Regions from separate parts of the Vagococcus martis genome, predicted to be linked through region 2. Evidence: riboswitches for the same ligand, from Rfam matches in the RefSeq annotation. Region 2 holds a riboswitch; the other holds the start of a gene.
What was found. A riboswitch is a leader RNA that binds a small molecule or an ion and turns the genes downstream of it on or off. The one in region 2 is predicted to bind thiamine pyrophosphate.

Region 1 (16,697 bases), 610 kb from region 2:
GAATGAACACAGTGCCTCAGGTTGAGTGGAATCCAGTTACTGATGCCGATTATACACAGAAAGCTAAGGTGTTTTTAGGTGATATACCAATCGGAGGTAGTGACCCGTTTGATGAATACGGAGATGCAAAAACAAAACCTGTCTACGCTGATGAAATAAGAAAAGCGCAAGTGAAATTTACTGATACTTTGGGTAATGAGCATATAGGAGTATCAGAATCAGATAATTATGTTTATTTTAGAAAAAATGATCATAAAGTAGCTGGATTTCAAAAAGCAGGTGAGATAATGAGTGCAACGCCTTCTCGAGTTAACGGAAATAATGGAGGGACATATCGTGAAGGTGTTTTAAGGAAAACAAGAGTTATAGATGTTACACCACCAAATCCTGCTGAGCTAAAGAGTAACAATATAGTAACTAATTCAGATAGGCAGATTAAAGGCCAAAATGGTGAACCGGGCGCTTCTGTTTATATGTCAATAAATGGTAAAGAAAAACAGAAAATTGCTACTGTTGAAGCTGATGGATCATGGAGTTATCAACTAGATAGCTACCTAGAACTTAATGATAAATTAGTGTTTTATGTGGAGGATAAATCTGGAAAGGCTCCTGATTCAATAGTAGAGGGGAAAGTCACAGTGCCGTTAGACCCGAAAGTGCCAGCTACAAATAATGAAAATGGGAATATTAACCCAGATAAAGAAACGTCATACCGAGATGCTGTGTTTAAACCAGCACTGATAGTAACAGTTAAAGATATTATTCCAAGAACACCAAATATCACAAAGGATGTTGAATCTGATACACCAGAGAATGTATCTAAAGATAAACAAGTAACGCAAGTTGGAAGTACCTTAACTTATACGATAACAGCCCAAAATATAGAACCAGAAAATAGTGACAAAGTATTATTGAATACTGTTATAGAGGATGAAATTCCAATGGGACTAACTTTTGATTTATCTAAAGTAACGGTTACTAAAAATGATATTGAACAACCGACAGATACGTTAACATATACTGAATATTCTGAGGAAGAAAAGCAGACCAAAAATAAGCAAGGAAAATTGACATATTCCGCTCAGGACTTACAACCTCAAGATACTATTAAATTAACGATAAAAGCTATCGTTAATCGTGATGGTGTTGGAAAAGTTATTAATAATACAGCTAGTATTATAGGCAAATCACCAAGATTAGAGAATATTAATGATGATACGTCGAATAATATTGAAATAAAGAACAATGCTAACGTTGATAATCCTGGAGGGACTGTGTTTGGAGTATTGAGTTTAATTTCTGCTCCAGAAAAATTTGATTTTGGTAAAGTAAAATTAACTGATTTTAATAAAGTGCAAGCTGTTGATATGAAATCGACCGAAAATCCGGTAATACCACTTGTTGTTGAAGACACAAGAGGTATCAAAAGTAATTGGCGAGTGACAGCAACTTTAATAGAAGAAATGAATTACACCAAACCAGGTGAAAGTACACCAAGCGACACGCTAACTGATTCTTTAAGCTTTACCTATAAAAATGTAAATAATATATTAAGGCTTAATGTTCCAGTAACTGTTTTTGATAGTAAAGATGACACAGTTAAGGATGAATATAAAATATCAGAGAATTTTTGGCAACAAAATAATCAAGATAATACTAAACAAGATGGATTAAAAATGAAAGCTAATAAAGTCCCAACTGCAAATGAATATAAAGGAAAATTAGAGTGGACAATAGAAGATGTCAAAACTAATTAAGGAGGGACTATTATGGTGATTAAAAAAAAGTAAAGTATATCATTTCGATTGTTATAATGTGTGGTTTATTACTACCAATAATAGTTGAGGGTGCTACAAAAACAAATGAAGGTAAAGTAACAGCAGATATTGAATTTTTTAATTCGACGGTAGACTCATCAACTCAAACATCTTCAAAAAAAGAACAAACGAGTGAATCTTCTAAAAAGAAAAGTGGAGGGCTATTACCAAAAACTGGAGAAAAAGTTATTAAATATTCAGTTGTATTTGGAGGAGCAATCGTAACCGTAATAATAGGTCTAATCTTTTTCAAAAAGAAGAAAGTTGGTGAGAGGGTTGAATAAAAAAATTATATCAGGCTTACTCTTCTTAACTTTAATACAAAGTACTACTAAACTTACTTATGCAGCAGATGCAAAAAATACAACTGGAAATGGTATTGTACAATATGAAGTAAATGATGAAAAAACTGTTCCTGTTGATCCAGAACATCCAGAGGAAGCTATAAATGTACCCGAAAGTGAGTATACTTCAACTTCAGGATTGTTGAGGTTTGATTTTATCCCTAATTTACACTTTGGAGCACAAGCAATTAGTTCAAAGGATAGTGTCTATGAAGTAAATGCACAGCTATTCTCTGATACTAGGAGTGCTCGCCCTAATCATGTTCAAATTACGGACAATAGAGGGGAGATATCAGGTTGGGAGTTATCTGTTAAGCAGGATACTCAATTTTATAGTGATGATGATAAAAAGGAAGAATTAAAGGGGGTGATTTTATCTTTTGACAAGCAGTGGGCAAATTCAACAATGAGTAAAGAATACTCACCTACTATTGTAAAAGATGCTATAAAAATTGAACAGATTGGTGCTTCATATCCTATCGCCAAAGCAGAACCAGGAAAAGGAGCTGGAACCTGGGAAATCGTTTTTGGTTCAACAGGGGAGATTGAAGGAATTGAAAAAACATTAACACCGTTACTAAATGCTGAAGGACAACCAGTAACCAATCCATTATTTAATAATAATGGTGTATACAAAAATTCAGCGATTAGGCTGTTTGTCCCAAGTAAATCGACAAAACATCCAGCAAAATATAAAACTGAGCTCACTTGGACATTGTCCGAGTTGACATAAAAAAATTAGGAGGATTTTAAAATGAAAGCAAAAAAATTAGTTTCATCTTTAGCATTATTAGGATTGGGGGTATCTTTATTCGCACCATCAACACTTGCGGCAGCCGGAGCAGCAGATGCTAAAAATGTTACCGGAACAGGTACAATTCAATATCAAGAAGATACTACACCTGGTGGAGGCCCAGTAGACCCTGAAAAACCAGAAACAGATCCTGATAAAAAACCAACAAACCCAGGTGACGGACAAGATAATAAGAACGACGGAGCTCTACGTGTTGATTGGGTATCTAATTTAAATTTTGAGACACAAAATGTAACAACCGGAACAGGGGTATATAAAGCAACAAAACAAACAATAACTAAAGCTGATGGTACACAAGCTGATCGTGGTAATTTTGTTCAAGTAACAGACAAAAGATCAGCAGATAAAAGAGGCGATGGTTGGAAATTAAGTGCAAAAATGACAAAACAATTTACTAATTCAGTAAACGAGTTAACAGGAGCAACAATTAGCTATGATAATGCTTTTGTAAATACTGAAATAAGTGATGCTAAAACAGCAATCGATTTGCAAAGCCCAGGAAGCAAAACATTAAAATACAATGAATCTGTTGATTTTCTAGCTGCAGATAGTAAAACTGGATGGGGTACATATACATTAGAATTTGGTAGACCAGTATATGCAGGAGATTCAGTAGTTCCTGCTAATGAGACAGACACAACTGGAAATTCTGTAACACTAACTGTTCCAGCTGGTACACCTTTATCTACTAAAGATGCTTATGTAGCAGAAATTACTTGGACAATTGCTGAAATTGGTAGTTCAAGTACAGAAGGATAAAATATTTTCTAATTAATAATCATAGAAGCACTAAAAATACTTTTTTTAGTGCTTCTATTTATGATAATAAAAACTTTTTTAAGTGAGGATAGGTCATGAAGTCAAGATATAAATTGGTAGTAACTTTTTTTATAGTTTGCGTCTTTTTTATAGTCAATAGTTTTACTGTTTTTGCAGCAACTGGTTTTTCCAAGAAAGTCATTCATCCAGAAAATCAAGTTGGAGAAGGGGAAGCACTAAATCTATTAATGAAACCAGGTCAAAAACAACAAGTTGAGGTTGAAATAGAAAATTATGGTGATAAAGAAACGACAGTTTTAGTTTCCTTAAGTGGAGCGAGAACTAATGGAAGTGGTGTAATTGAATATTCCAAAAGTGATTTTAAGAAAGATAAAACCATGGAATATGATTTATCCGATGTGGTCAAAGTTCCAGAGGAAGTTAAAGTTCCTGCCAAAGGGAAAGCCATGCTGGTTTTAGATATTAGTATGCCAGATGTTGAATTTGATGGAATTATCACTGGAGGAATCCAGTTAATGGAAAAAGGTCAAGAGGAAAATAAAGAAAAATCTGCTGCCGCAATTAATAATAAAATGGCTTTTTTATTTGGGGTAACATTATTTAATAATCAAAAAGAAGTTCAACCGGACTTTACTCTAAGGAAAGCATATGCAGGTCAAGAAAACTATAGAAATGCTATGTTAGTGGATATTGCGAATACTCAGCCGATGATTGCCAATTTACGAACATTAAATGTAGATATAACAAATAAGGGTAAAAAAGATGTTTTGTATACAAGAAAAAAAACGGATATTTCTATGGCACCGAATACGTTAATGACATTTCCAATTAGTCTTAATGGTGAATTAATGCAAGCGGGTGAATATACAGCGCATGTCGTCTTAAAAGGATATGGAAAAGAATGGAAATGGGATCAGGATTTTACTGTAACGGATGAACAAGCAGATAAATTTAATCAATCTGATGTTTACGTTGTTCAAGAGAGAGGCATTAATATTAAACTTGTTATTACAATAGTAGTGAGTGTATTAGTTGTTATTATAGTGATTTATATGATTTACAGATATATTACTAAAAAGAAAGTATCTAAAAAAACAAGTAAAAAAAGAAAAAAATAGTAAAAGGGTGTAATTAATATGACTTTATTTGATTGGTTGCTGATTATTGGTTTTTCAATCACTATTTTACTATTTATTAGTTTTTTTGTATTTTTTTCAGAAATCTGATTTTATCTGGAAAAATAAAGAAATTAAAAAATATAAAAAGAAAGAATAAGAAAGTAAAGAGAGAACTAAACAATATTACTAAAATAAAAAAAATATATATACGTAGAGTCTTTCTTTCAATTATTGGGATAATTATAGTGGGAGGATCAACTTTTTATTTAAAGTGGTATCAGTCGACTAATTTGCAAGATGAAGATATGGATAATTTAGTTTTTGGTTATTATTTGTTAAATCAAGTAGAGGAACAGCTTAAAGTAGCAGAAAAAGATGACTCTAAAAAAACGGAAGAAAATATTCATTCATTAGCCCTAAAAATATCTACTTATTCTTCTAAAAGTGGAAGTGATAGAGGAACAAAAGAATCTCAAGTATTATTAAATAGATATTACTCTAGATTAGGTCAATTTGGTGTCAACGTTGCCGCTGAAAATTTTAATAATATAAAAAGTAATATAGGGGAGTACCAAGAGGATATAAAAAATATAAAATCTGTCCAGAAACAAGCACTAGAGTATTATAAGATTAATGAGGACTCATTAAAGCAAAAAAAATAATGTATAAAAATATTTGGTGAACTTAATGACTTTTTTTAAATTTAATATGATAAATAATTTACTCGACATGTACGAAAAGAAATCCAAAAAGGTATTAATCAAAAAGAATAAAAAGAATAAAAAGAATAAAAAGAATAAAAAGAATAAAAAGAATAAAAAGAATAAAAAGAATAAAAAGAATAAAAAGAATAAAAAGAATAAAAAGAATAAAAAGAATACAACTTTTTTTAAACTATTTGACATAAAAGTCTTTAGTATATCTATGAGTATTGCATTTATTACGGTGATTGTTTCTTTTCAATTTTTCTTCTCAATTGGATATATGGATGGTTATTCTATGACGCCTAATATTCGTAATAATGACATATTAATTATAGATAAGCATGCTTCTATAAAACGTTTTGATTTGATTTATTTTAGAAATCCCAATAGGCCTAATGAATATCTAGTTAGAAGGGTAATTGGTATGCCTACAGATAAAATAAAATATAAAGATGATGAATTATATGTGAACAATGTAAATATAAATGAACCGTATTTAAATAATAAAAAGAAAATGATGGAGCCGATGATACTTACTGAAGACTTTAGTTTACAAGAAGTAGTTGGTAAAGACGAGGTGCCAAGTGACTATTATTTTGTTTTAGGAGATAATCGAAATAGTACTGTTGATAGCAGGGATTTTGGCTTTATACCTAGAGATTCAGTTAAAGGAAAAATATCATCTAAGCTATCAATACGAAATTAATTGATGAAAGAGTGTAAAAAATGAAAAAAATAGTGCTTTCTATCTTTATTATATATTTTATGTTAATAACTTTAGAGATTAGTGTTAATGCTTTAAATGAAGACAGTGTGTCTAATGAACTAAAATTTTCATATTATAATGAAATACCTAAAAATCAAATTGATAAAGAGGCCACATATTTTGACTTAGAAGTAAAACCAGATAGTAAACAAACCTTAATAACAAATGTCAAAAATGAAACGAATAAATCATTAAAGGTAGATGTTTCTGTTCAAAATGCATCGACCAGTTCATCTGGAATCTTGAATTATACAGTACCTACTAAAATAAAAGAAGAAGATGTTTTAAAACTAACTGATATTGTAGATGTACCTAAATCAATTGAATTAAAACCGTATGAATCTAAAAAATTAGAAATCAAACTTAATTTGCCTAAAAAAGAGTTTGACGGTATTATTTTAGGTGCTGTAAAATTACAGGAACAAAAAAAAATACTTCTAGCCACGTAAGTAATGAATCTGTTTCAATAGATAACGAGTATTCGTATGTTTACACTATATCTTTGAAAGAAAACAATAAGGAACTGAGTACTAGGTTTAAAGATAATGACAGCTTTGTGAAAAATAATTATATTAATGTTAGTTTTAGAAATGATGTTGCAAAAATAGTAAATAATATTAAAATAGAAAGTACTTTAAAAAAGGAAGGATCAGATAAAGTATTAGATACCTTTTCTGTTGATAAGTACACTATGGCACCTAATTCAGATATAGAGATACCTATGTTTGACAAGGCTAACTTAGATGATGGAAACTATATTACTACTACAACTATAACTAACGGGAAAAAAAATTGGAAGTTTACTAGTAAAATTAAACTGGATTCTAAAGAAACAGATGATATGGATAGTATAGTTGAAAGTAACAAAGAAGATAGTAATAATAAATTTATAATAATGGTTTATATAGTAATAGTATTTTTCTTATTAACAAGTATTTTGTATTTTATTTTAAAAAAGTATAAATTTAAATAAAGTTATTAAATTATTCATTTAAAAAATGGCTCTGTTAAATTGGACTGATGAGTTAAATTTATAAGATGATAAACGTGAGAGCAATCTCAGATTTATCATCTTTTTTGGCTCTATAATTTCTACTGTTGGTAACACAATTTACCGACAGTAGAAATTTTACAGCTATAGATAATAGTAACACTAATCTTGTAAATGAATAATGGTTTGTACAGGGTGATGATCAGTGTATTTGAAGTTGTAGTCAAAACTATTCGTTCGTTTAACTTTGATATTATCTGAAACGATAAAGCCATCAATCACATAGACTTGAGAGGATTCATAATTACCAGTAAAAGCATGGTTTAATACTCTGACTGATGGATGGGTATCATCATATGAAAAAGAGAAATGGTCAGGGATATCAGTTGAACTAATACTCCCAGGTTTCCATCCATTCTGTCCTGTGTTTGGAAAGGGATGACTTCCATCAAAGACTTGATTAAAATCTCCCCCGGCAATGACATAATTACCTTTGTTATATTCTGTTTCAATCATTTTTTTTAGTAATTTACTTTGTTCGATCTTCCCTTGTCCGTCATCATAGGCATCCAAATGTAAATTAAAAACAACTAATTCTTTTTTGCTATCCTTAATAGGAAATCTTGTTTCAAGCAATGCACGTTTTAAATTAGCTAGGCTGATTGGCCATGGAAAAGGATTTGGTAATGCGATACGTTTGGCTTCATTCATATTTAAGTTAGTCATAGTCGCTATACCACTTTCTACTTTGCCAATTGGAGGTAAGGGAAAGGGAACATAGGGAACATTGAAATTGTAAGCAAAAACACTAGGCATATGAAGTGATGTTGACAATATACTTTTTTGATTTATATAATATGAGCGTTTTGAATTAATATCGACTTCTTGTAAAAGATAAATATCAGAAGGATGCTCTTTTAACATGTTTATAATACCAGTTAAGTTTTGTTTTATAAACTCACTTGATTTTGGTTGAACCGTTTTTCCACCATCCATAAAAAAATCTTCGGAGTTAGATAAGCCCCCATAACCAATATTTAGTGTTAACAATGAAATATCATGGTGCTTTATTAACTCTTTTTTTCCATTCGTAATGGTTAAATCTTCCATTTTTTTAGGTTTGTATTCATTTACAGTGAGATAACCAATAAATAACAATATAATAATTAACGAACTCACCATAACTCCAACGATTATGTTTAATATCTTTTTCATATTTTCTCCTTTATGTCAGTAAAATGACTAAGATTTATTATAAAACAGATTAGAGTAATTAAAAATAAGATGTTGTCATTTTTAAGATTAAAGTCATTGGAAGATCACATTTTTTTCGAGGTAAGCCTCTATACTGAACATAATTCATTAGAAGGAGGTATCATTATGTTAACTATACCCTATTGGTTAACAGCTTTATCGTGGGTTAGTATCATACTCGCAAGTATCTGTTTTATTTATATTGTATGTGATATCATCAAACATCCACAACAAATGAAAATAATGACTCTTGTTTGGCCATTAACAGCTTTATTTGGTTCAATTATATGGGTTATAGCTTACAAAAAGTGGGGTGAAAATAACTCATCACATGAGATGGTAATGGATGGTTCGATGAACATGGAAAATTCAATGAACCCAAAACCGATGGCTGTGTCTGTTTTTATTGGAACATGTCATTGTGGAGCTGGATGCAGTTTAGCTGACTTGATGATAGAATGGCTTTTATATTTTTTTCCAACACTCTATATTTTTGGTGGCTATCCTACTATTTTCTCTCAAAAATTATTCTCTGGATTTGTTTTAGCCTTTATTCTTGCACTTTGTATCGGCATTATGTTTCAATATTTTGCTATTGTGCCTATGAAGCATTTGTCTAGAAAAGAGGGGATTTTAGCGGCTATAAAAGCAGACACATTGTCTTTATCTTGTTGGCAAATCGGAATGTATATTACGGTATCATTATGTCAATTAGTTGTATTTCCTCATTGTTTTGGAGGAGCGATTCCCCCAACAAGTCCAGTTTTTTGGTTTATGATGCAGATTGCTATGTTAGTAGGTTTTTGTACAGCATATCCAATGAATTGGTTTCTTATAAAAACTGGTGTAAAAGAGCGAATGTAAAATCATTGTTATTGGTATGGTATACAGTGAAGATAAAAATGTGCCAATGGTATAATAAAGTTATCAGAAAAAAGGAGGAGTTGTAATGACTTTATTGGCATTATTTCAAACTGTTTTAAGATTAGGGTTGTCGATTGTCATGGGAGGGACAATTGGCTATGAGCGAGAACAAAAGAATCGGCCAGCAGGAATGAAGACGCATATATTGGTATGTCTAGGTGCGACAATTATTGCATTAATTCAGCAAGAAATAGCGCAAGAAGCAATTCGTTTAGTAAAATCAAACCCTGATATTGCTCATATTGTCAAATTTGATCAGTCGAGACTAATTGCTCAGGTTGTAAGTGGGATTGGTTTTTTGGGTGCAGGAACGATTATTGTGACACGACAACGTATTACGGGATTGACGACGGCAGCTTCACTATGGTCATGTGCTGCAATTGGTATAGGATTAGGAATGGGATTTTATTTGGTTACGATACTAGGCTTTCTTTCAATTATGTTTTCTCTTTCTTTGGTTAAAAGGATTATTACAGTGTCCAAAGTTAACAATTTAGAAATTCAATATGTGCATCGAAAGGAAACGAAAGATTTTATAAATCATTATTTTGATGCTCATCATATTGAAAATAGATGATGTGACGTTTGAAGTACAAATTATAGATGGTGAAAAGTATTATAAAAATGTGTATACAATTGATTTACCAAAATCATTAACTTATGCAGATGTTATCGAGGAGTTATCAATGTACACAAATGTACGAGAAATAAGATTGGTGGCTATTAGTGATTAAATAATGATATATTATGTTATTTTTAGATTGAAAGTGTAATTTCTTGCGAATTTAGTTACAAAAGAATAGTATGATAATAAATATAGAAGTTAAGAGAGGAAGAGGATTATGTCAAATGAACGAAATGGTTTTGATTGGTTTTCATTTTTACTAGGGATTTTATTTATTTTTGCTTCACTTACGTCTTTTCAAGACCCAACAGGAAATTTAGTAGCCATTGTGGTCGTGTTTGGAATGTTTGCTATTATAAAGGGGATTTTTGAATTATTTTTAAGAAAAAAAGTCAGAGAGTTTACGGGAATATCTTCCACAATGCCAATTATTGTTGGGGTATTTGATGTAATTGTTGGAATTTTTTTATTGTTTAATATCTCAGCAGGTGTCATTGCATTACCTTTTGTTTTTGCTGTTTGGTTTTTAGTAGATTCTTTTGTTGGTTTGTTTAGTTCAGGTGCCTTAAAAAACAGTAGTACAGGTTATTATTGGTTCTCTATTATTATTAATATTTTAGGTGTGATTGTTGGGTTTATGTTATTAATGAATCCGGTATCGTCCGCTTTAACCTTAAGCTTTTTAGTAGGATTTTACTTTATGATGTTTGGTATTACAGAAATCACATATGCTTTTCGTTAGAAGATTAGATTACTATGTTATAATATAAACAAATTAATCATAGAAAAAGCAAAGGTGAGATAAAATGGAAAAAATTGTCATTCATTGTACCACAGAAATTGTTCATGGTGGATGTAATGTTTGTCCAACAACTGCAACACCGACTTATGATGTAGAGATAGCTGGAAAAACAACCGCCATTCCTAATCTTGATGTTGTTTCCTTGTTACGTCCAATTTTAAGAGAACATGGTTACAAAGAGCGTCAAGAATATGACGTAGCTGGGGATTACGATGTATTTGAAAACACATTGAATACCGTAAATATTTTTGAATCTTATCAAGGATTACGTTTTGAAACGCAATCTGGTGAAAAAGAAGTTAAACAAACTTATGAGTCAGAAGATGAGTTGTTTAAAGTGGTAAATGAGTTGTTAACTGATTTATTTAAACTTGAGGCAATTGAGTTTGTCACAGATATACCAGAAAATTAAAAAAACAATGGCACGTTTGTTCATTTGAATAAACGTGCTTTTATTTGTGTCTTTATTTTTTTATATACTCCTATATAGTAATATATTGATTATTTTATAGAATTTCTAAATTGCAATATTAAGTTAGCCACCTAGGTAAAAACATCTAATTTTTTGTGTTATTCTATTAAAATCCATCCTTACCAACATGTTTTGATTTTAAGCTTTTGAATTTCTTCTAAAAATAATGTAGCTGGTTGTCTATAATTTAAGATTTTACGTGGTAAAAGATTAATTTTTTCAGTAGCCAGTTGAATGAATTGTTTTGAGTAGTTGCAGATTGGAGTTCCTTTCGGAATAAATTGTCTTAATAAACCATTATGTCTTTCATTTGTACCTCGTTCCCAAGAAGAATAAGGATGAGCAAAATAGACATCCGTTATTTGTTGGAGAGTATCATGAAGCGAGCTAAATTCACTACCATTATCAGCAGTAATTGATTGAAACATCTTGCTAAAATTAACTTGTCCGAACTCAGATTTTAATTGATTAACAGTATAACAAACAGACTCTTCTGTATGATCATCTAAAACAACAGTGATCATGTAACGCGTTTTTCTTTCAACAAGAGTAAGTATAGCATTATCATCTTTAGATTTTGAACCAATAACGCTATCTATTTCCCAATGACCAAAGTTTTTTCTATCATCAACTGTACTTGGTCGTTCATCAATCGATTTTCCTAGTTCTTTTTTATGCTTACGACTTCTTTTCTTTTTAGGTGAGAGTCTGATCTTCATCTTGAGATGATGGTTTCTAATAGGTAAAAAGCCACTATCAATATAATTATAAAGTGTCTTAGTAGAGACAGTAGGTGTATTCCAGGTCCTCATGGACTTGGTAAAACCAACAATTGCATCTGGTGACCAATTAAAATCAATAATCTGTTTACAGGCATAATTAATAAAGTCAACAGCACTGGCTAGCTTAGAATTAGCACCACAACGCTTTCTATTTTCTATATATTTAGCTTGTCCTGTCTCAGCAAAATAGAGTTGTCTAGGCTTTTTATTTTCTTTGATTTGCGTTGTTGTACCACGTTTTAGCTCATTGTTTATTGTTTGATGGTGTCGACCTAATCGTTTACCGATTGCTCTATTAGAATCACCTCTATTATGCCAAACTTCAATAAGTTGTCTTTCTTCAAAGGAAAGATGTTTATAAGTCAATTTTTGTGTGGTATTCTGAATTTGCGCCATGATAAAAATTCCTTTCGTTGTTGGGTAGATACTTCAATGATACATGAATTTTTACCATGGTGTTTTTTTATTATTTTAGGGTGGCTAACTTGATTCTACAATTAACCTATTTTATAGAATTATTGAATATAAATATATAAACTTATTCTAGTTGATTAAAAAAATTAGGAGTGAAGGTATTGGAGAAAGAAAATGTGGGTTATAAGATTAAAGAGATGATGAGAACAGAATGGTTTTTAATCATTTCACTAATTGTATTTTTTCCTTTAGGATTGTTTTTACTATGGAAAAATAACAGATACGGTAAAAAGACTAAGGTAGCATTGAGTATTATTTTGCCGTTGAAATTTATTTGGTTTATTCTGATGTGGATATTTTTAATTAGAATCATTGATGTAAATCAACAGTTACGAGAACAGATTAGATTCGCATATGGAGACATAGATAAACAAAAGTCTTTATATTATGATTATAAAGAAAAAATGTCACCATACGAGCAACTCGCTGATGCTGATTTAGAAAAACAACAGAAAAATGTTGAGATAGCTCAGAAAGTATCTAATCAATTAAGTACGCTACCAAGTGTGACGCTTATAAGTCTAGAGCATAAGGAAAAAGTGGAACTAGCGAAAAAAGCATATGAACAATTAAACGACGAACAAAAAGCATATGTTGATGGAACAGTCATTAATGAATTGTCTGATAAAATAAAAGAGCTTGAAGACAAAGCAAAAAAGGAAGAAGATGAACGTAAAAAACAAAAAGAAGAGCAAGATAAACGAGCGAAAGAAAAAGCTGAGGAAGATGCTAAAGGCTATGATACAGGTATTACGTATCAACAGTTAGCTAGAACACCTGATGATTATATGATGAAAAAAGTTAAGTTTTCTGGCAAAGTAGTTCAGGTATTAGAAAATGATAAAGACACACAACTTCGTATAGCAGTTGATGGAAATCATGATACTATCGTGTATGCCGAGTATGAAAGTAAACTCGTTTCATCACGTGTTCTAGAAGATGACTATATTACAATATCAGGTTATTCAATGGGACTATTGAGTTATAAATCAACAATAGGTGGGACAATAACTATTCCATCAATAGTCGTTAAAAAAGTAGAACAATAATTTTAACACACTATTTTTATAAACATTTGTGAAAATGGTTGGCTATTTTTATGAAAGCGTGTTATATTTGAGTAGAATTAAATACTAGAAACATTTGGGGTGCGTAAAGCTGAGATTATACCCATGGAATCTGCTCCAGTTAGTACTGGCGAAGAGAAATGTATCATTTATGATGAAAACATTGAACCTAGGTCTATTTACGCCCATCCAATTTATTTGGACGGGCTTTTTTATTGGAAAAGTGTCAATTTTTATCAAGATGAATCATCAAAAGCAACTCTCCTTTGTTTCTTATTATAGAAAAAAGGAGGTTTTTTTATATTTAAAATTAACACTTATTTAGTATATTTTGATGGACATAAAGGTAAATAAAATTAGGGAGATGGGTAAAATGAAGGAAAAATGGACGTTACGTCAGGTTGTTTTGTTAGCATTATTAGCCTTTTTATTTGGTGGTGTATTTATGGGAGCAGGATTTTTATATGCTGGTTTATCAGCTGTATTAACGCCCCTTGGGTTAAGTCCTTTTGCTAATGAACTATTATTTGGTTTATGGACAATGGCTGCACCGATGGCAGGGATATTAATTCCTAGAAAAGGAAGTTCAATTTTAGGAGAAATGTTGGCTGCATTAGCAGAGATGTTGTATGGAACATATTTTGGACCAGGTGTTCTTATTTCAGGTTTTTTCCAAGGTCTTGGAACAGAACTAGGGTTTATGGTAACACGATATAAACGCTACGACATCGTGCCATTATTCTACGGAGCAATTGGCACAACGGTCTTAAGTTTTGTGTATGAATTTTTTAAATTTGGTTATGGAACGTATTCAATTAGGATGATTTTATCACTTCTTGCTGTGCGATTTTTGTCGGTGACGTTCTTTGGCGTTGTTGTTGTGTCAATGGTCATGAAGCTTTATAACCGATCACAAGATCTTTCGGTAGTAAACGAATGAGAGGAATTGAATTAAGTGAGTTGACGATTAAACGTGGCGACAAAGAGGTGTTACGTCAGGTTGACTTTGGTTTTTCTCCTCATGAATTTATTTTGCTATCTGGTGCCAGTGGTAGTGGTAAATCAACGTTATTAAAAGCCATTGCCGGATTTGCTGATGTGTCATACTCGGGCACGATTACCGTTGATGGAAAGAGTTTAACACAAGCGAGTATGTCTGATAAGGCTAGACAGATTGGCATGATGTTTCAAAATCCAGGGCAACAATTTACAATGAAAACACTACGTCGTGAAATTATTTTTGTTTTAGAAAATTTGCAAACAAAACCTAGTGATATTACGGAACAAATGCAAGAAGCCGTCCTATTAGCCGATACGACAGAATTATTAGATAGGCAGTTATCTACGTTATCAGGTGGGGAAAAACAACGTGCGGCATTAACAGTTCTCTTAGCGATGAGAAGTCCATTTTTATTATTAGATGAGCCGTTTGCCAGTATTGATCCTAAAACAAGAAAATTATTAATTCAACAGTTACATCAATTAAAACATCAAGGTAAGACGATTATTATTTGCGACCATGATTTTAATGATTATGCTGAAGTGGTTGATACATGGGTGACACTAGATAATCAAGTATTACAAAACGTTCCATTAGCTCTTTTAAAGCAAGAACAGACAAATGTGCTATTGACGGATCATAGAGCGCCAACAGATGTCATTTTAAGATTAGAGGATGTCAGATACAAGCAAAATAAACGCGAGCTACTAAGTCAAGATTCTTTTCATTTTTCTAAAGGAATCACGACACTGACAGGAGATAATGGAACAGGAAAATCAACGTTGTTTCGTTCGATAGCACAATGTCATCGTTATAAAGGCAAGATGTTTTTATACGATAAAAAGCTTAAAAAAAGCCGTACGCTATATCAGACATTATCCTTAGTTACTCAAGAAGCGGAAAAACAATTTGTGACACTCACACCAGCTGAAGAATTTATTTATAGCGAGTATCAGTGGGAGGACGCTAAACGTCAAAGACAGGAAGCGATTGAGTTTTTAGGATTGGAACCACTACTTAATCGAAGCGTGTTCCATCTAAGTGAAGGACAGAAAAAAAGTATTCAATTATTGACGATGTTGAGTTTAGATGTGCCGTTTTTATTATTAGACGAGCCGTTTTCAGGTTTAGATGAACGTGCTGCTAACTATTTTGCTAATTGGTTTAAAAGGCAAGCAAACAGACAAGATATGATGATTATTTCGCATCGATTGGCACCACTTCATGGCGTTAGTCAACATCATGTGCATTTAGATAAGAAACAATTATGGCAACAAGATTATTCGGTTGGGGAGGGGATAAAGGATGTCAGTGACGAAAAGTTCTGCTTTAGTGCTAAGCGGACTACTACTACTTTTGACTATTGAATTATCATTTACCTCATCTATTCAGTTAAATTGGTTTGTTGTGTTAGTCAGTGCTTTATATCTTATTAGTAAGAAAAAATGGTTTGGGTTGTTTGGTTTAGTTTTTTTTCCATTAATTCCAGCTTTAGGAACGTATTGGTCAGTTTATCTATATGGAAATAATCCTGATTATGGTCTTGTTCTAGTGAGTCGAACCTTTGCTTTTGCTGCCATTGGCATGGTGTTTGCATTTGGGGTCGACTTAGAAGAATTACTCTTAATTTTAGAGCAAAAAAAATTACCAGCGTCATTTGTTTATGGCATTTTAGTTGTTTTACATGCGATGCCTGTGATTCAACGAGAGATTGTGGCACTAAGAGAAGCCAGTTTATTTCGTGGAAAAAAACTCCATTTTTATTCGCCATTGATGTATTTAAAAGTGATTTTTGTCGCTAATCATTGGCGGGACAGTTACACAGAAGCCATGTTTTCAAGAGGATTTGATGAAGAAGGCGAAAGGACGCATTACACACAATATAAAGTGTGTCCTAAAAGTTTAGCTACATTAGGCGTATTAACGGTTATATCACAATTTATATTAATCATTACTTAGGAGG
Region 2 (16,697 bases):
TAGCTTGCTGTTCACTTGCTTTATAAGGTATATTTGCTTCTGGAATGATAAATACATCATAATCCTTTAAATCTGCTAAAGTAATTGGCGTCAATTGACGTAACTCTTTAACATAATATCCTTTTTCTCCCAAAGCATCGGCAAAATCAGAAAATGCGCCATCAATTACCCAGTCTGCTGCTCCTGCTGTCTGTCCATGGGTATTATCAAATAATACTTTTTTCCCATTATTAACGGTTTGTGACGGTTGAACTTCCGGTGCAGGATCTAATGCTGTTTCTGCTAGTATAGTTGGTGACACTAACAACATACCCGTAATTGTCCCTAAAATACCTAGTGATGAAATAAACTTTTTCATTTTCATGTATAATCTCCTTTTTATTTGATACTTTTATTATAAACATTGACCATTTAGTTAATGTAAAAGAGCAGTAAATAGTAAGTTGTTTTTTATTTTATTAGTTTGATTCTGTAAAAAGTTAGTAAACAAAAATGGAACTAACCCCAAAAGATGAGACAAATATAAAAACACCCCTGTTGAATTCATGTAAAATGAATTTAACGGAGGTGTATTTTTTATGGTTAAAAGGATTGCTTATCCAGTAGAAGTAAAAGAAGAAGCTATAAAAATGAAACTTAAAGGTAAAACAACATCAGAAATTATGAATAAACTCAATATTCGGAATAAAACTCAGGTGAAAATAAAGAAAGAAAAACGTCCTGGTTCTATTTATTTTAAAACTACTAATGTAATTGATAGAGACTTTAGTTCAAGTAAGCCACTAGAAAAAGTAACAACAGACATCACTTATCTTGATTATGTTCCTAAAAGACTCTATCTTTCTAGCATTATGGATTTGTTTAATGGAGAAATACTTTCTTATACAATAAGTGAAAAATAGGATATATCTTGTGTTTTAGACACACTAAATAAATTACCTAAACTTCCAGATAAATGTTTCGGATCAAGGTTCTGTATATACTTCATATGCTTATGATCACGCAACAAAAGAAAAGAGCATTACCAGAAGTATGTCCCGAAAAGGGACTCCTGCAGATAATGCTCCAATAGAATCGGTTTATTCCATCCTAAAGTCTGAAACGTTCTCATTACACCCAGAGCTTGGAAGATCTACAATTAGTGTCATTGAAACTGTACAAAATTTCATCAACTATTATAATAAAGAAAGAATTCAACAAAAATACGACTACTTATCTCCAGTTGACTATCGGAAAAAAGTAATCCCATAGGTGTTTTTATTACTGTCTCATTTTAGGGGTTCAATCCCTTATCTAAAATAATGCGCATATTTTTTAGTGATAGCTGTTACTATAAATAGACAGAAACTCGACACAATAAACACACTGTTTACACCAACTTTGTCAGCCAGCATACTTAATATAGTGAGACTCAAAGAAAACACACCTGAACAAATCACATTACTCGCCGAGTAAACAGAGGCAATTTTTTCCGGAGTGATACTTTGTTGTATAACAGTCACTTGTGGAATATTTTTCATTTGAGAAAAAAGACCAACACTTATTGATAATAATAACGACATAGCAGGTAAAGATACTACTGAAAATAAAAATGTCACAATCGCACCAAATAAAGAACCATAAAAAATTACGACTGATTTGTCTTTATTAATTCTTGTCTCATATGCCATAACGAGTAAACTACCAACCATACACCCTAAGAAAAATGTCGCATTGATATATCCCCACCACTGATCACCTTTATGTAAGAATGTGTTGACGTAGACTAAAATAATCGAGGACACCCACGCTGTATTAGCAATAGATTCCAAGACATCCATCACTAAAACAAGCTTTACAACAGGCTCCTCTCTAATAACGTCCCATCCTTTTTTAAATTCAGTCCACGACCCCTCTGATATATTATTGAGAGGACGTTTAGAGTGTAATCCAACTAAACATACAAAAGAAAGAAAAAATAAAGCCGTATCCATCAATAATAAGGTGCGTTGACTAAATAAAACGACTAAAGATGCACCAATTAGCCAACTGACAATATTAACTACTTGAGCTACTGTTTGAAATAAACTATTTGCTTTTACTAAATCTAACGTCGATACAAATTCTGGGATAAGTGCTAGAATAAGTGGATACATAAAACTTGTTAAAAGCGAAAATAAGCACACTAACCCACTCAATCCCAAAATAGAAAATGTATCTAGTTGAATCGCTAAACCTAAACATATGAATACTAGGACAGCTAAAAACTGAGATTGTTTTAAAACGCGAATCATTTGATATTTTGCTACTAGCATTGGGGTGATTAAGCCACATAAAACAGTCCCACATGTCATGGCTATTGGAATAATTGACGTAGATAAAATAGAGTTCGTCCCCGTTAATACGGTGCTAATAATCGATACAGTATAAATCGTACTTCCAAAACTTGAGAATAGTTGACTCGCTAAAAGTTTATTAAATTGTTTTGTCATTATATTTCCTACCTTCACTTAGGTGAATAATTTTCATCACCTGTTTTAAATTATTGACACTAAGTGAAGTGGTCTAAATTCGTCTCATAAGATGCTCCTTCTTTAATATATTTCGTTTAAGTATACTACTTTTCAAAATAAAAAAAAACATCCTTTAAAAAGAATGTTTTTATCATAGTTAGTTATCTTTTGGTATAAATAATCCTTTATTTTTGTTTAAAATAAGTAACAACACAATAACGGTTGCCAGACCAGTTAAAAAGCCACTAATTCCGTTTGCTACTAATGAATAAGTCACTGGCGATAATCCCCAAATGGCATATTTACCCCAGAAAATAAATCCGGCAATAAAGTGGAAAATATAGCGTATCAAGGTACCAAAAAATGCACCTGAAACAACGTACTTCCATGCACTTGATGGATTAGTTTTTAAAGCTGTTTGTAGCTTTTTACTAAACACACCTGAAAAACCTGCTGCGGCAAAAGCGAATATGTATTCAATAATAACTTGTGATACCGTCAAGAAGTACACTTGACCCATTAAAAAGTGCAATAATCCCCAAATAAGACCAGCGTAAACTCCTGGTAAAGTTCCACGGCGTAATGCATACAATGTTAAGGGAATCATACCTAAAGAAACGGAAAATCCTGTTCCTATATTTAACGGGATAAACGATAATGCCATAGATAGCGCAGCTACAATCGTCCCCTCTAAAATAATTCGTGACCTTTTTGACATAAAAAAACTCCTCCTATTATTGATTAATACGTGACCAATCAACAAAAGAGCAGTGCTTACTTGCTACCACTTTACACAATTCCTACGCTTGAATTAACAATATCAGGTTCGAGGGTTTAGAGTTTTCACTCATTCTCAGCCTAGAAGCTCCCCTTTGTGACGGTTATGTATTTAATTTATTTCATCTATAAGTATGGCATGTATCCGCTTAAGAGTCAATGTTGTTAATTTATTTAATTGAATAAGCAAGATATTCATAAAAAAATAACACATACCTGTTTGTCTTCCTATATATTTTAATCTTTATTCTATCTCTCTCATTATACTAAGTGTTATTAAAAAAGAATAATATATAAATGAAGATATCCCTAATATCAAGTGCTATACTTTATAATAGATTACATACTAAGTAGGAGGAATCAAGATGCAACTCTTTATTAATATACTAGGAATTTTAGGAGTATGGGGATTATTTTCTTTTCCCTTGTATCAAGCATTTTTAGAACTTTCTGAACAAGCCATTACGTTTACACAACATATTAATATAGAAAAAAACTTCAAAAAAATATCTCCTTGGCTATGGTTATTTCCACCGCTTAAAATATCCAGAGAAAAGAAACGTGCTTTATCTATTATCCATGAAATAACACTATCAGACGATGAAGCCAAAAATATGATGACTTACTTTGATAAAGCAACGGCATGGTTCTATGTCGCAACAGCTGGTTTATTTAATGCTATTTATTTTAGTTATGATCTTTATAAAGAGAGCTCATTTAATCAATCTCCTATTCTATTTATTTTGTTTCTTATCTTTATGACTATTTTTAGTATTTTAAATGTCGTATACCGTATGAATCCTAAAAGACTGGATAAGAAGAGCCAAAAATTAAGAAAATAACTTTATGTTATGACTTAAAATATATTGCTAATTAAAATATTCCTCACAAAATTCAATGGTATCACTCATCGCTTGTGCTAAACGATGATAGTCACTGCCGAGTAAGTAACACATCTCTTCTATCTTTTTAGCATTTGTTAAAAATGTCTGATCCTTTGTCATAACATAATCATATAGATTAAAGTCAAATACGCATAATATGCGTTGAAATCCCTCTTCAGTGTTTTTGGTCACCTCATAAAAATCTTGTCTATAATTATTGATACTATCCCAATCTTTATTTTCTAAAGCTGTGCTTACAAAATTAACAAATAGGTAGCTTTTTATCTTAACAACATCTGGATAACTGTTATACTGTCTTAATTGTTTTAATGCAAACTCGGTCAAAATCTGATAAGTCTCATAATCAAAGTGATACCCATTATTTAGAAAAAAAGCGAATTCCTTTAATGTCCATGATTCGACAGACATCAGATGATTTTTTAGAATCTCAACATCTTCTTTTTTATAAACAGCTGGTTCAATATGTTTTTTACCTGACTCCTCATAAGCATAAATTAACAGATTTAATCTCGCCTTTAGTACCTCATCCTCTTTAGTTTTCGGTGTATCATAATAAACTCGTAATTTTCTTAGTGTCTCAATGTCCCCTCTATTGGTTGCGACTGCTACTAACACGTTGCTAGTTATTTCTTCTGATGATTGATAACCATTGGCAATAAATTCAAATTCCTCAAATTTCATCTCTAACCTAGCTAAGACATCCATGAATTTTGTCACGGACATATCATGTAGTCCTTTTTCAAAATCTATGGCATAAGTTTTAGAAACAATTCCAGAATATAAGTATTTTTGTGAGTATCCTTTGTTTAGTCGTATGTTGCGAACTACTTTTCCATAATCTGACTCCATCAAACTCCTCCTTTTTGGTCAACTATACTTTACCATTTATTCGTTCATAAAACGAATCATTCTATACTATAAAAAAAGGAGGAATCACTTATGTCTATTATCAAAAAATACCCACTCTATCAAAAGATTATTTTGAACAACTTTATATCAACTCTTGGAGATTCAATGTACTATATTGCTCTTATGACATACGCAGCACAATTTACCAATTCATCTCTTGCCATAACCATTGTGTCATTATCTGAAAGCATTCCCTTTATTTTTGCTTCCCCGTTAGGTAGTGTGGCTGATATGAGCGAAAACAAAGCCACAAAAATATTTTATTCTGGATTAATACGTGGTGTGCTGTACCTATCAGTTGGAGTTTTAATCGGTTTTCAACAAAGTATGATGTTATTAGTTGGCATTAGTTTGATTAATTTTATCTCTGACAATGTTGGAAAATTTTCAAACAGTTTGTTTTATCCCTTTGTCCCATTAATTGTGGAACAAGATGATTTAGAAGAAGCTCAAGGTTTAAATGGAGCAATTAGTAACATTGTGGCGATTATTGCCCAATTTGTTGGCGCCTATTTATTAGGACTGTTTTCTTATCAATTGCTAGCTGTCATTAATAGTATGACCTTTTTTGCGACAGCTTTGATTGTTTTATCAATGAAAAAAAGCCTAGATACCTTAGAAAAAGAACATCTAGACAAACGTGAGTCGATCTCACTATCTGCTATTTGGAAACAGATGGTATTCGCTATTAAAGAAACAACAAAGAATAAACAATTTTTTAAATTAATTTTAGTTTTTGCTGGATTAAATGGCTTATCTTCTGCTATTTCACCTCTTTTATCAATTATTTTAGCAAAAGATTCAGCTCTCATTGTTGATAGTTTTTCATTTACCTTTGCTCTTATTCAAGGTTTAACATCTATTGGGGTGATACTTGGTAGTTTATTTGGAACAAAATTATTTAAAAAATTAGAGCTAGAACAATTCACTCAACTTATTTTATTTTTCATGGCCTTACTTGTCTGTAGTATTTTACTTAAAACTATCTATTTATTATTAGGTTTTCAATTTATTTTGGGACTACTTATTGGTATTTTAAATCCGAAATTTAATGCTAAATTGATGAAAGAAATTCCTCTTGATAAGTTAGCAACCATTGCTGGAGGAGTCAGCACACTGCTCATGTTTTTCCCTCCAATCACTATTTTTATCTTTACTACCGTGGCCACAGTTTTTAGTAGTAATATCTCATTGATAGCACTAAGTATAAGTTGTCTACTATTGTGTTTCTATTCCTTTATAAGTGGACCAAATACTAAAAAAATCTAACTTAGACTCACAGCTATGTATTGCCCCCAAAACGCTAAACTAAAAAATCTAGCTTTTGGGGTGCACTATATTACACTAGGCTAGCTTTTTTATTTTAATTTTCCAATACGTCTAAACAAAACTTTCCTACTCTATCGCTCACTAATTTTTCGTAATTATCATAACTTTCTGTTGCTTCATCATTCGCTAAATCAGATATACCTCTAATAGATAAAAATGGTATCTCATTTATAAAACAAACATGAGCAATAGCACTTGTTTCCATATCTACCGCAACAGCATCAAAAGTTTCAATAATACGTGCCTTTTCATTATCATCTGCAATAAATGATTCTCCAGACACTATACACCCTATCATGCCCTCTTGGTGATGTGCTTTAAATCTAGCTAGCAACTGTGTGTCTGCTTGAAAATTTGACGTATATGGAAATAATCGTTCCATTTGATTTTTATCCACATCATGATGACTATATCGATCTCCTAAAACAATATCTAATGGTTTTAAACAAGGATGCAACCCTCCTGCTATTCCAATATTTAATATAACATTGGTCTCGAAATAATCAATCAATAATTGCGTATAAACGGTGGCATTTACTTTACCTACGCCACTTGCAACTAGCACCAAGTCATTTTCCCCATAATCAGCTAAGTAAAACGTCTGTTTTTTAATACAACAGGTGTACAATTCAAATGATGACGTAAATAATCTAATTCTATTGGCATAGCACAAATAATTCCTATTTTCATAAAAGTACCTCATCCACCTTTGTTTTAGTTATTATCCTCTTATATCTCCCCACCATTTTGGTAATAATTCTTCTAACATGACAATCTCTCTTGTTTCATAATCAACCATAATTTGAGTCTCTTTGTTTTTAGGAGAAAACTGCATCAAGGCTTCACGGCAAATACCACAAGGCATACCTCCATGATTCGTTGGAGGGGTGTCTCTAAAAGCAATGATTCTTTTCACGTGTGTTTCTCCACTTGCTTGATACATATTAATTAAAGCCATTCTTTCAGCGCATAAGTTTATCGTACCACCTGTCCCCTCGATACAGTACCCAGTAAAAATCTGTCCACTATTACTTTCTAACGCACAGACCACATGATTCGTATAGATAAAACTATTTACTTCTGTAGGGTGATAATACTCTTTCGCTCGTAAATACAATTCTTCCCAAATATCTGTCATATTATCTTCCTCTTTCTACCCATAAAACAAAATATTAATAAGATTCCATGTCATATGTAATAACATTGGCACAAAAATATTTTTACTTTTCATAAACGACCAACTAAATAAAATGCCAAGAATAAACACCTGAATAAATCCACCAGACGAGATGATACCACTAAACATTCCTGTATATATCCATGTTGGAAAATGAATAAAAACAAACAAAATAGATGACAGGATCACCGCATTCCACTTTGAAATTTTTGTCAGTAACGAATTGAGTATCCAACCTCTAAAAACCAACTCTTCGGTTATACCGACAAATAAAACGGTATTGATTAAAGAAATAGGTCGGAAACTCGCTCTTATGGCTGTATTGCCATATTGTATATAAGAAATAATGAGTAGGTAGACAACTATTGCTAAAGCAACAAGGAACCATCTACTCCATTTAGTTTTTTGCTGAAATAAAGTAGGGTAGTGTATTGCAATCCCTTCGTTCTTTTTAATTAATAGGAAACTTGGAACCGTCCATACTCCTATTTTAATAACTGATTGAATCAATGTACCTATAATTGATGAAAAATTCATCATAATTGTTGGTTTTACCACAAACTCATACACATTCCATACGAAAAAGAAAATAATAATATAAATGATTAATTGATTAAATGATTTTTTCTGTGACATCGTCGTATCCTTTCATTTATAGACCTTTATTTAGCTAAATTAATCTATTATGTAGTATAATAACAGAAAACGATAAGGAGTGATACATTATGGAATGGATAACTGTCATCACAGATTTTATAGCCGATGTATTCGCTGGTACTAGTTTTAAACATATGAGAAAAAAAGATTAACTGTCATTTTGATAAATATGAAAAAGAAAGCACTGTTTTTAGGTGCTTTCTTTTTATTTTGTAGATTTTTAGTTGAAGTCCATATATAATAAAGCAGGGTTGAATTGTTCATGTTAACAACATTAATAAACACGAAAGATTATACGATTATGACAAGAAGAAAACATTCAAAAAAAAAGCACAGCCGTTTAAACAGCAAAAAGGAAAACACATACATAAAATGGCTCGTTTTAATCATCACTTTTATCACAATTTTTACATTAAATCAATTAACATACTATACATCTGATGATTATACTTACCATTATGTCTATAAAGGACATATGCCAACAACTGATATTGAGAAAATAGATGGGATAGGCTCCATCGTTACTTCACAAATCAATCATTACCAATTGTGGAATGGACGATATTTAGCTCATAGTATCGTTCAATTTTTTCTTCAATATGACAAAATTATTTTTAATATATTTAACACATTCGCATTTATCCTGTTGATGTATTTAATCTATGCCATTATAGAAACTAGCTCAAGTATTAAGAAACCAGGTATGCTTTTAGCCCAAATAGCGATGTTACTTTGGTTAATGATTCCAAGCTTTGGCCAAACGGTGCTGTGGGTATCTGGGGCAGGAAACTACCTTTGGACCGCACTCTTTTACACTGGTTTTTTATTGCTATGTTTAAAAAATCTAGACGATCATCTTTTTGTGATTTTGGGGTCTATCTTCTTAGGATTTTTGACAGGTGTAACAAATGAAAATTCTGGTCCAGCTACGATATTGGTAGCCGTATGCATCTTTTTATTAAATATTATCATCAATAAAAAAATAAAAATTTATCAGATTACAGGTATTTTATTCTCCGTTTTAGGCTTTATCTCCATGATGTCCTCAGCTGGATCACAAAAACGTGGCCATATTGATTTATCAATAGAAGTCTTATCACGAAATCTAACTAACATTTTCACCAATAGCATGATTCATTTTTATTTTTTTTATCTATTAATTCTTGTTCTGATACTTATTTTATCATTACAGAAAGCTATAAAAGCAAAAGATATCTACTTCATCATTCTTTTACTTATAGGGCATTTTGCTTGTATTTATAGTCTGATTCTTGTTTCTGAACAACCCTTACGTGTATTATTTGGGGCATCTGTTTATCTCGTAATAGTTACCACATATTTACTCAATCGCTTGCGTAAATTAAAAAAATCCCAATTTATTTTAACTGTTGGGCTGTTACTTTTGTCAGCCTATCATTACTATTATGCCATACAAGACAATCGTACAACATATTCTCAAGTAATGGAACAAGTGGCTTTGTTAAAAAATTCAAGTCCAGATGAGGATGTCACTTTGCCTATGATTACTTATCCTAAAACTAATTATAATGCCTATAAAGGGACTGCCAATGTGACACAGGATAGGGAAGCTTGGTTCAATAAATGGATGGCTCAGTACTATAATGTGAAATCAATTACCGGCATACCACAACCAAATAAGTAAGCAACGAATAAATCGTTAAAAATTAAAAAACTAGTTACGCCAAATCTTTCTATGATTTGACATAACTAGTTTTTATTTCGTGTATAAGTTTCTATCTAATTCGCTCTAATATCCGCTCAATATTCATCGTCACAAACTCATCATCTTGAATGCCACTCACATACGACTCATGTGATTTTTCTTCAAGTAAACTTCTTAATTCTTTTTCATAACGTTTAATTTGTGGTGCTAGTAAAATCACATCATAATGTTGTTGTGACAATTTTGTTTCCACACGTTGAACTGGTGCATAATCAACATCATAGTTTAAATCATGCTCTCTTAAACTTTCTAACATTTTTGAAACAAATAATGAGGCACTAATACCTGACTCACAGATAAATAAAATACTTTTTTCCATGTCATTCACCTTTTATATTTTTTTAACTTTAACAGGCTGACCAGTTTTCAATGATTCATTTGCAGCAAATGCTAAACGTTGTGCCATAATACCATCTTCATATGTCACAACAGTGTCTGTATCATCTTTAATAGCTGTTAAGAATTCTTCCACTTCTTTAATGTATGCATCATTATAACGCTCCAAGAAGAAGTGAAGTGGTTTTTGACTATGTACTCCAGCTTCATCTGATAATACAACATTATTAACTAGCTCATTTTCTGCTTGAGATGCACCTTTAGATCCAAATGCTTCTAAGCGTTGATCATAGCCATATACTGCTTGACGACTGTTACTAATCACACCTAAACAACCGTTCTCAAATGTCAACGTCACAATCGCTGTATCAACATCCACACCATCTAATTCCGGATTAACCAACGCATCTCCCACTGCATAAACTTCCTTCACTTCACTACCAGTAATAAAACGAGCCATATCAAAGTCATGTATCATCATATCAAAAAATAGACCGCCTGACGACTCAACATATGATAAAGGTGGCGCTTCTGGATCACGTGAGTCAATACGTAATAACTGAATATCTCCAATAGATCCATCTTGAACGTGTTTTTTCACTTGTGCAAAATTACGATCAAAACGACGGTTAACACCAAGTTGGAATTTTACACCTGCTTCTTTCACAATATGATAGGTTTCAACTGTTTCTTCATCAGAAAAACTAATTGGTTTTTCACAGAAGATATGTTTTTTCGCTGCCGCAGCTTTTTTAATCAGTTCAACGTGTGTGTCAGTTGGTGTACAAATAAATACCACGTCAATCTCTTCATCATTAAAGATGACATCAAAATCTGATACTAATGGTACACCATATTCTGCTTCAAATGTTGGCATTTTATCTGCAAAAATATCTGCGACCGCTTTTACTGTCACACCTTTCATTTGTACCAAGTTTTTCGTATGAAGTTTTCCAATACGTCCGCCACCAATTACTCCCACAACTAATTCTTTTGTCATATTATTCATCCCCTAATTTTTTATTTATCTAGCAATCCCCAGTGGAGAAAACATTAAATATGTTAAAACAACTACTAAAATGGTAATCACACTCACTAATTTTGTATGCTTCCAAGGTGTGATATCTACTTTTGTATTAAAGACTTTCAATTCAAAATCACCATCTGGTTTCAGTTTTGAAACCACAAACATAACAAGCATGTCTAAGAAAAATAGTACACTTAACACATATAGAAAATGCACATCTTTTAACACAACTTTTGATAACGCATACAAGATAATATGTAAGTAAATCGTTACTTTTGCTGCAAAGGCTGTTGCTTTTTTAGAGTAAAATGCTAATAAAATAATTACCAATAATGGCATATTATACAATCCATTGAATTCTTGCACGAATTGATACAACCCTGCTGGTGCAAATGAAATCAACGGTGAGATAAAGATAGATAATAACCCAATCGCAATGGTAATCCGTTTACCAAAACGCGTGATATCATGATCTGTCGCTTGTTTATTGAAAACAGGCTTATAAAAATCAAGCGATAATAATGTTGATGTCGCGTTTAACGCTCCTGAGAATGAAGATAAAATCGCTCCAAAAATAACCGCTGCAAACACGCCATAAATCATCTCTGGTAAAACATGTGTCACAAGTGTTGGATACGCATCATCAGGCATCCCCATTAATGCATCACCAAAAATATTTCTCGCTACAATTCCTGGAAATACTAAGAATAATGCACCAAATACTTTAAAGAACCCAACAATGAATACGCCTTTTTGTGCTTCAGCTAAGTTTTTTCCAGCTAACGCTTTTTGGACAATCATCTGATTGGTACACCAGAAATATAAATTATTAAACATCATACCTGTTAATAGCGTTGGCCAAGGAACAATAGCTGAATCAATTGAACCAACAGAATTTAGTAACCAAGGTGTGTTATCTATAATGTGGTCAATTCCTGCGATAAAACTACCCTCACCAAGCATTGTAACGCCAATTGCTGGGATAAGAAGTCCACAAGCCAGTAAACCAAATCCATAAACAGTATCACTATAAGCACTTAATCGTAACCCACCAATTAATAAATATAAAATGCCAATAACACCAATCGCAAGTGAGACAATAATGATTGACGTAATAGGTCGAATACCCAACAGTTCATCAATCCGAAAAATTTTATTAAATACTAATGATCCCGAATACAACACTACTGGTAAAAACGATGTGATATAAGTAATAATAAATAATGCCGAAATAATTCGCTTAATTTGTGTATCATAACGTATTTCAATAAAATCAGATACGGTGTTAATACCATATTTCAAATACTTTGGTAGAAAAACGGATGCTAACATAACAATCGCAATGGCTGATGTGACTTCCCACGCCATAACTTCCATACCAGCGACATAACTTTGTCCATTTTGACCGACAATTTGCTCTGTTGATAAATTCGTCATAATAATCGAACCTGCAATAGGTAGGGCAGTCAAACTTCGACCACCCATAAAGAATCCTTCTGCTCCATCAACATTGACACCACGTGATCGCTTAAACGCAAACAACCACACACAACTAATAATAACAACAAAACTTAAAATAGAAAATAGATTCATGACCGTCTCCCTTTATTACAGTTTCGTAACTGAATTGATGTATTCACGAGCATTTTTTGCATAAATAAATGGATTAGCTTTTGCTGGATCTTGTTCTGCTTCAACAACTATCCAACCTTCGTATCCATCTTTTTCAATTTCTTGCCAAATTGGTGTAAAATCAATCATGCCATCTCCTGGTACAGTGAATACGCCTTCTTTAACACCTTTTAAGAAACTAAATGAGTTTGTTTTGACTTCTTCCATTTTTTCTTTACGGATATCTTTAAAGTGAATATGTTTAATACGGTCTTTGTGTGTTTGATACACTTCAATTGGATCTTCGCCTGAGAAAACTAAGTGACCCGTATCATATAATAGTGATACTTTTTTAGGATCTGTTTCAGCCATCAAACGATTAATTTCATCAGTTGTTTGAACACCTGTCCCCATATGGTGGTGGTAAACAATAGACATGTCTCTTTCATTTGCCAACTCACCTAATTTTTCTAATCCATCTGTTAATTTTTTCCACTCTTCTTCACTGAATTTAGGTTTTTTATCAAAAACAGGTGTCTCCATTTGACCTTGTACACTATGTCCTTGTTCTGATACAACGATGACTTTTGCTCCCATTGCATGTAAAAAGTCACGATGTAATATAAAGTCTTCTTTTGTCTCTTCAAATGGTTTCGTTGTTAAAAAGGCACTAAACCATGCACTAGCTACTGATAATCCACGTGGTTCTAAGTAGCTTTTTAATTCTTCTGGATTTTTCGGATATCTGTTTCCAATTTCTGTTCCTGTGTACCCTGCTAATGCCATTTCACTGACACATTGTTCAAACGTATTTTCTTTACCTAATTCTGGCATATCATCATTTGTCCAAGCTATTGGTGCAATCCCTAACTTAATTGTCATAGTATCCTCCTGGCTCAAAAAGAGCGCTTTCTTTATTTTTAAAAGAAATATAGCTAACACCTTTTTTAGCTAGCTATATTCCCCAACCTTAATACTTCCACGCTTTTTCTAACTTTTGTTCTCGTTGTTTCCATGCTTGTGTCACATTAGGATTATCTGATACTTCTGATACCCCAACATTCCACCAACCACCATATCCATCAGTCATTGTTTTTGGTAATACTTTAATGTCAATCAATGTTGATACTGTTTGTTTTTTCGCATCTTCTAGTGCGGCAACAAGTTCTTCACGTGTGGCAACACGATACACTTTTGCCCCGTATCCTTTTGCAACCATCGCATAATCAATTGCCATAATCTGATTATCAACATCACGTAATTCACAGTTGAAACTTCCACCGCCATTAGACATTTGCAAATTATTGATACAGCCATATCCAGCGTTATCAAACAAACACACATTAATTTTTTGTTTGTACTGAAGTGCTGTCACAAGTTCTGTATGTAACATCAAGAAACTACCATCACCTAATACGGCATAGACTTCTTGATTTGGGTTAGCTAATTTTGCTCCTAACGCTCCTGCTACTTCATACCCCATACATGAATACCCATACTCTAAATGATATGTATTGACTGTGTCCGTTTCCCATAAACGTTGGACATCACCTGGTAAAGATCCTGCTGAAGCAACGACAATACTGTCATCTGATACTGTATCATTTAACGTGATGAGTGCATTAGTTTGAGTAAATTCAGTTTGCAGCACATCAGCATAGTCATTCATGATTTCTTGTGAAAAATGATCGGCAATTTCTGCTTTAAATGTTTCTCTATTAAAGACAATATTATGTAAACGTTGGCGTTCTTCTTGCCATTCTTTTTGCCATTCTTCTAACTCATGACCATAACTGGCTTTATAATTACCAAGATGTTGACTAAACCATTCTAAACTAGCCTTCGCATCACCCACTACTTGTAAGGCATCAAATTTATAAGCTTGTACTCTGCTCACATTGATATTAATAAATCGTGTTTTATCATAATCAAATGCTGTCTTTGATGACGTGGTAAAATCGGTATAACGAGTGCCAATTCCTATCACTAAATCAGCAGACTCAATCGCTTTATTAGCAGCTGATGTCCCTAAGATACCTGTACCACCTAAGTTATAAGCAAAACTATTTGGAATAGTTGACTTACCTGCATGTGTTTCAACTAATGGGATATTATGTTGCGTTGCAATCTGTTGGATTACCTCGCCAGCACCAGAATATCTCGCACCACCACCCACAATCATCACTGGACGTTTGCTTTCTTTGATTCTATCTAGTGCGTCATTCAAGGCTCTTTCAACAGGACTTGTACGATCTAAATAGTGAACACGTTTTTTAAAGAATGATGTATCAAAATCAAATGCTTCCCCTTCAGTATCTTGCGGTAAACAAATCGTTGCTGGTCCAGCTGTTGCCGGATTTGTCATCACTTCAAATGCTCGAATTAACGCTGACATCAACTGTTCAGGACGCGTCACACGATCCCAATATCGTGATACCGCTTTAAACGCATCATTTGTTGTTAGTGAAATACTTGATTCATGCTCTAGTTGTTGCAACACAGGATCTGGTTGACGTGTCGCAAAGGTATCTGCTGGTAAAAATAAAACAGGAATATTATTTGCATGTGCTGTCGCTGCTGCTGTAATCATGTTTGCTGACCCGGGCCCAGCTGAGGCTGTTACAGCATAAATTTTTTGTCGTTTCATTTGTTTGGCATAGGCAATCGCAGCATGCGCCATTCCTTGTTCATTTTTACCTTGCATTACGTTTAAATGCCCTGGATTTTCCTCTAAAGCATGACCTAGACCTAAGACATTCCCGTGACCAAAAATATTAAATACTCCCTCAACAAAAGGTGTTTCTACACCATCAACATAGATATATTGTTGATTTAAAAACTTAACTAATGCTTGTGCTGTTGTTAATCGAATTGTTTCTCTCATTAGCTTACTTCCTTTTAGTTTGATTGTTCTTCCATTAACGCTTCAATTTGTTCCACTGTTGGCATGGCTTCAGATGAGCTATGCTTGCTAACTACAATCGCTGCTGAGGCACTGCCATATTGCAATGCTTCTTGAATTGTTTTTCCTTTAGTTAAAGCATATAAAAAGGCTGCGGCATAAGAGTCCCCTGCGCCAAATGTTTTTAATACATTTGATTTATACGCTTTACCACGGAATGTTTCGCCCTCTTTTGTATAAGCATATGACCCTTCCACACCATGTTTAATCACAATTAATTCAGGTGCATGTTGGAATAAATACGCTACAGTGTTGTCGTTATTTCCTTCTGTTACGTTTTCCAACATATTAAATTCATCACGTGTTCCGATCACCACATCAGATTGCTCTGCAACGACTGAGTAGTAAACAGATACTTCTTCCGCGTTTTTCCATGTGTAAGGACGATAGTCTAATTCAAACACCACTTGAACATTATTTTTTCTCGCTAACGCAACCGACTTCAACACGGCTTCACGGCTAGGACTTTGTGCCAAGCCTGTTCCCGATACAACCAACATTTTAGCTTGTTTAATATACTCTTCATTGACTTCACTTGGCTCTAAATATAAGTCAGCCACATCATCCCGATACATTAAAATACTGCATTCTGATGGACTTAGAATTTCGGTAAACGCTAACCCTGCTTTGTGTCCATCTTTATCGATTGCCATTTGACTTGTATCAATTCCAACTTCTGACATGTAATTTGAGATAAATCGACCATGTTGATCATCAGGAATTTTCCCAATAAATCCACAAGATAATCCTAATTTTGAAGCACCAATTGCA

Region 1: it holds a riboswitch for thiamine pyrophosphate, as region 2 does, so the genes downstream of both, BW731_RS07515 (ECF transporter S component) here and thiT (energy-coupled thiamine transporter ThiT) in region 2, are expected to answer to the same signal.

Annotation. Positions count from the first base shown of each region.
Region 1 is NZ_MVAB01000001.1:1,546,694-1,563,390, reverse strand. It holds gene BW731_RS07595 (pectate lyase-like adhesive domain-containing protein) at 1-1,757, shown strand, start outside; gene BW731_RS07590 (LPXTG cell wall anchor domain-containing protein) at 1,814-2,101, shown strand; gene BW731_RS07585 (WxL domain-containing protein) at 2,094-2,894, shown strand; gene BW731_RS07580 (WxL domain-containing protein) at 2,916-3,734, shown strand; gene BW731_RS07575 (DUF3324 domain-containing protein) at 3,830-4,873, shown strand; gene BW731_RS07570 (hypothetical protein) at 5,179-5,535, shown strand; gene lepB (signal peptidase I) at 5,561-6,283, shown strand; gene BW731_RS07560 (DUF916 domain-containing protein) at 6,304-6,792, shown strand; gene BW731_RS07555 (WxL protein host-binding domain-containing protein) at 6,756-7,316, shown strand; gene BW731_RS07550 (endonuclease) at 7,497-8,549, opposite strand; gene BW731_RS07545 (DUF4396 domain-containing protein) at 8,715-9,452, shown strand; partial or broken gene BW731_RS07540 (MgtC/SapB family protein) at 9,538-10,246, shown strand; gene BW731_RS07535 (HdeD family acid-resistance protein) at 10,355-10,879, shown strand; gene BW731_RS07530 (DUF4809 family protein) at 10,944-11,351, shown strand; gene BW731_RS07525 (IS30 family transposase) at 11,531-12,589, opposite strand; gene BW731_RS07520 (hypothetical protein) at 12,769-13,716, shown strand; TPP riboswitch at 13,802-13,890, shown strand; gene BW731_RS07515 (ECF transporter S component) at 14,108-14,674, shown strand; gene BW731_RS07510 (ABC transporter ATP-binding protein) at 14,671-16,101, shown strand; gene BW731_RS07505 (energy-coupling factor transporter transmembrane component T) at 16,040-16,693, shown strand.
Region 2 is NZ_MVAB01000001.1:937,621-954,317, forward strand. It holds gene BW731_RS04470 (WxL domain-containing protein) at 1-364, opposite strand, end outside; gene BW731_RS04475 (hypothetical protein) at 579-902, shown strand; gene BW731_RS04480 (IS3 family transposase) at 1,021-1,251, shown strand; gene BW731_RS04485 (MFS transporter) at 1,290-2,471, opposite strand; gene thiT (energy-coupled thiamine transporter ThiT) at 2,650-3,210, opposite strand; TPP riboswitch at 3,273-3,374, opposite strand; gene BW731_RS04495 (hypothetical protein) at 3,635-4,111, shown strand; gene BW731_RS04500 (Rgg family transcriptional regulator) at 4,139-5,023, opposite strand; gene BW731_RS04505 (MFS transporter) at 5,114-6,352, shown strand; gene mtnN (5'-methylthioadenosine/S-adenosylhomocysteine nucleosidase) at 6,447-6,977, opposite strand; gene BW731_RS04515 (cytidine deaminase family protein) at 7,134-7,550, opposite strand; gene BW731_RS04520 (CPBP family intramembrane glutamic endopeptidase) at 7,566-8,225, opposite strand; gene BW731_RS12720 (DUF3329 domain-containing protein) at 8,509-9,909, shown strand; gene BW731_RS04530 (PTS sugar transporter subunit IIB) at 10,001-10,309, opposite strand; gene iolG (inositol 2-dehydrogenase) at 10,322-11,326, opposite strand; gene BW731_RS04540 (solute:sodium symporter family transporter) at 11,351-12,946, opposite strand; gene iolE (myo-inosose-2 dehydratase) at 12,962-13,846, opposite strand; gene iolD (3D-(3,5/4)-trihydroxycyclohexane-1,2-dione acylhydrolase (decyclizing)) at 13,935-15,848, opposite strand; gene iolC (5-dehydro-2-deoxygluconokinase) at 15,863-16,697, opposite strand, start outside.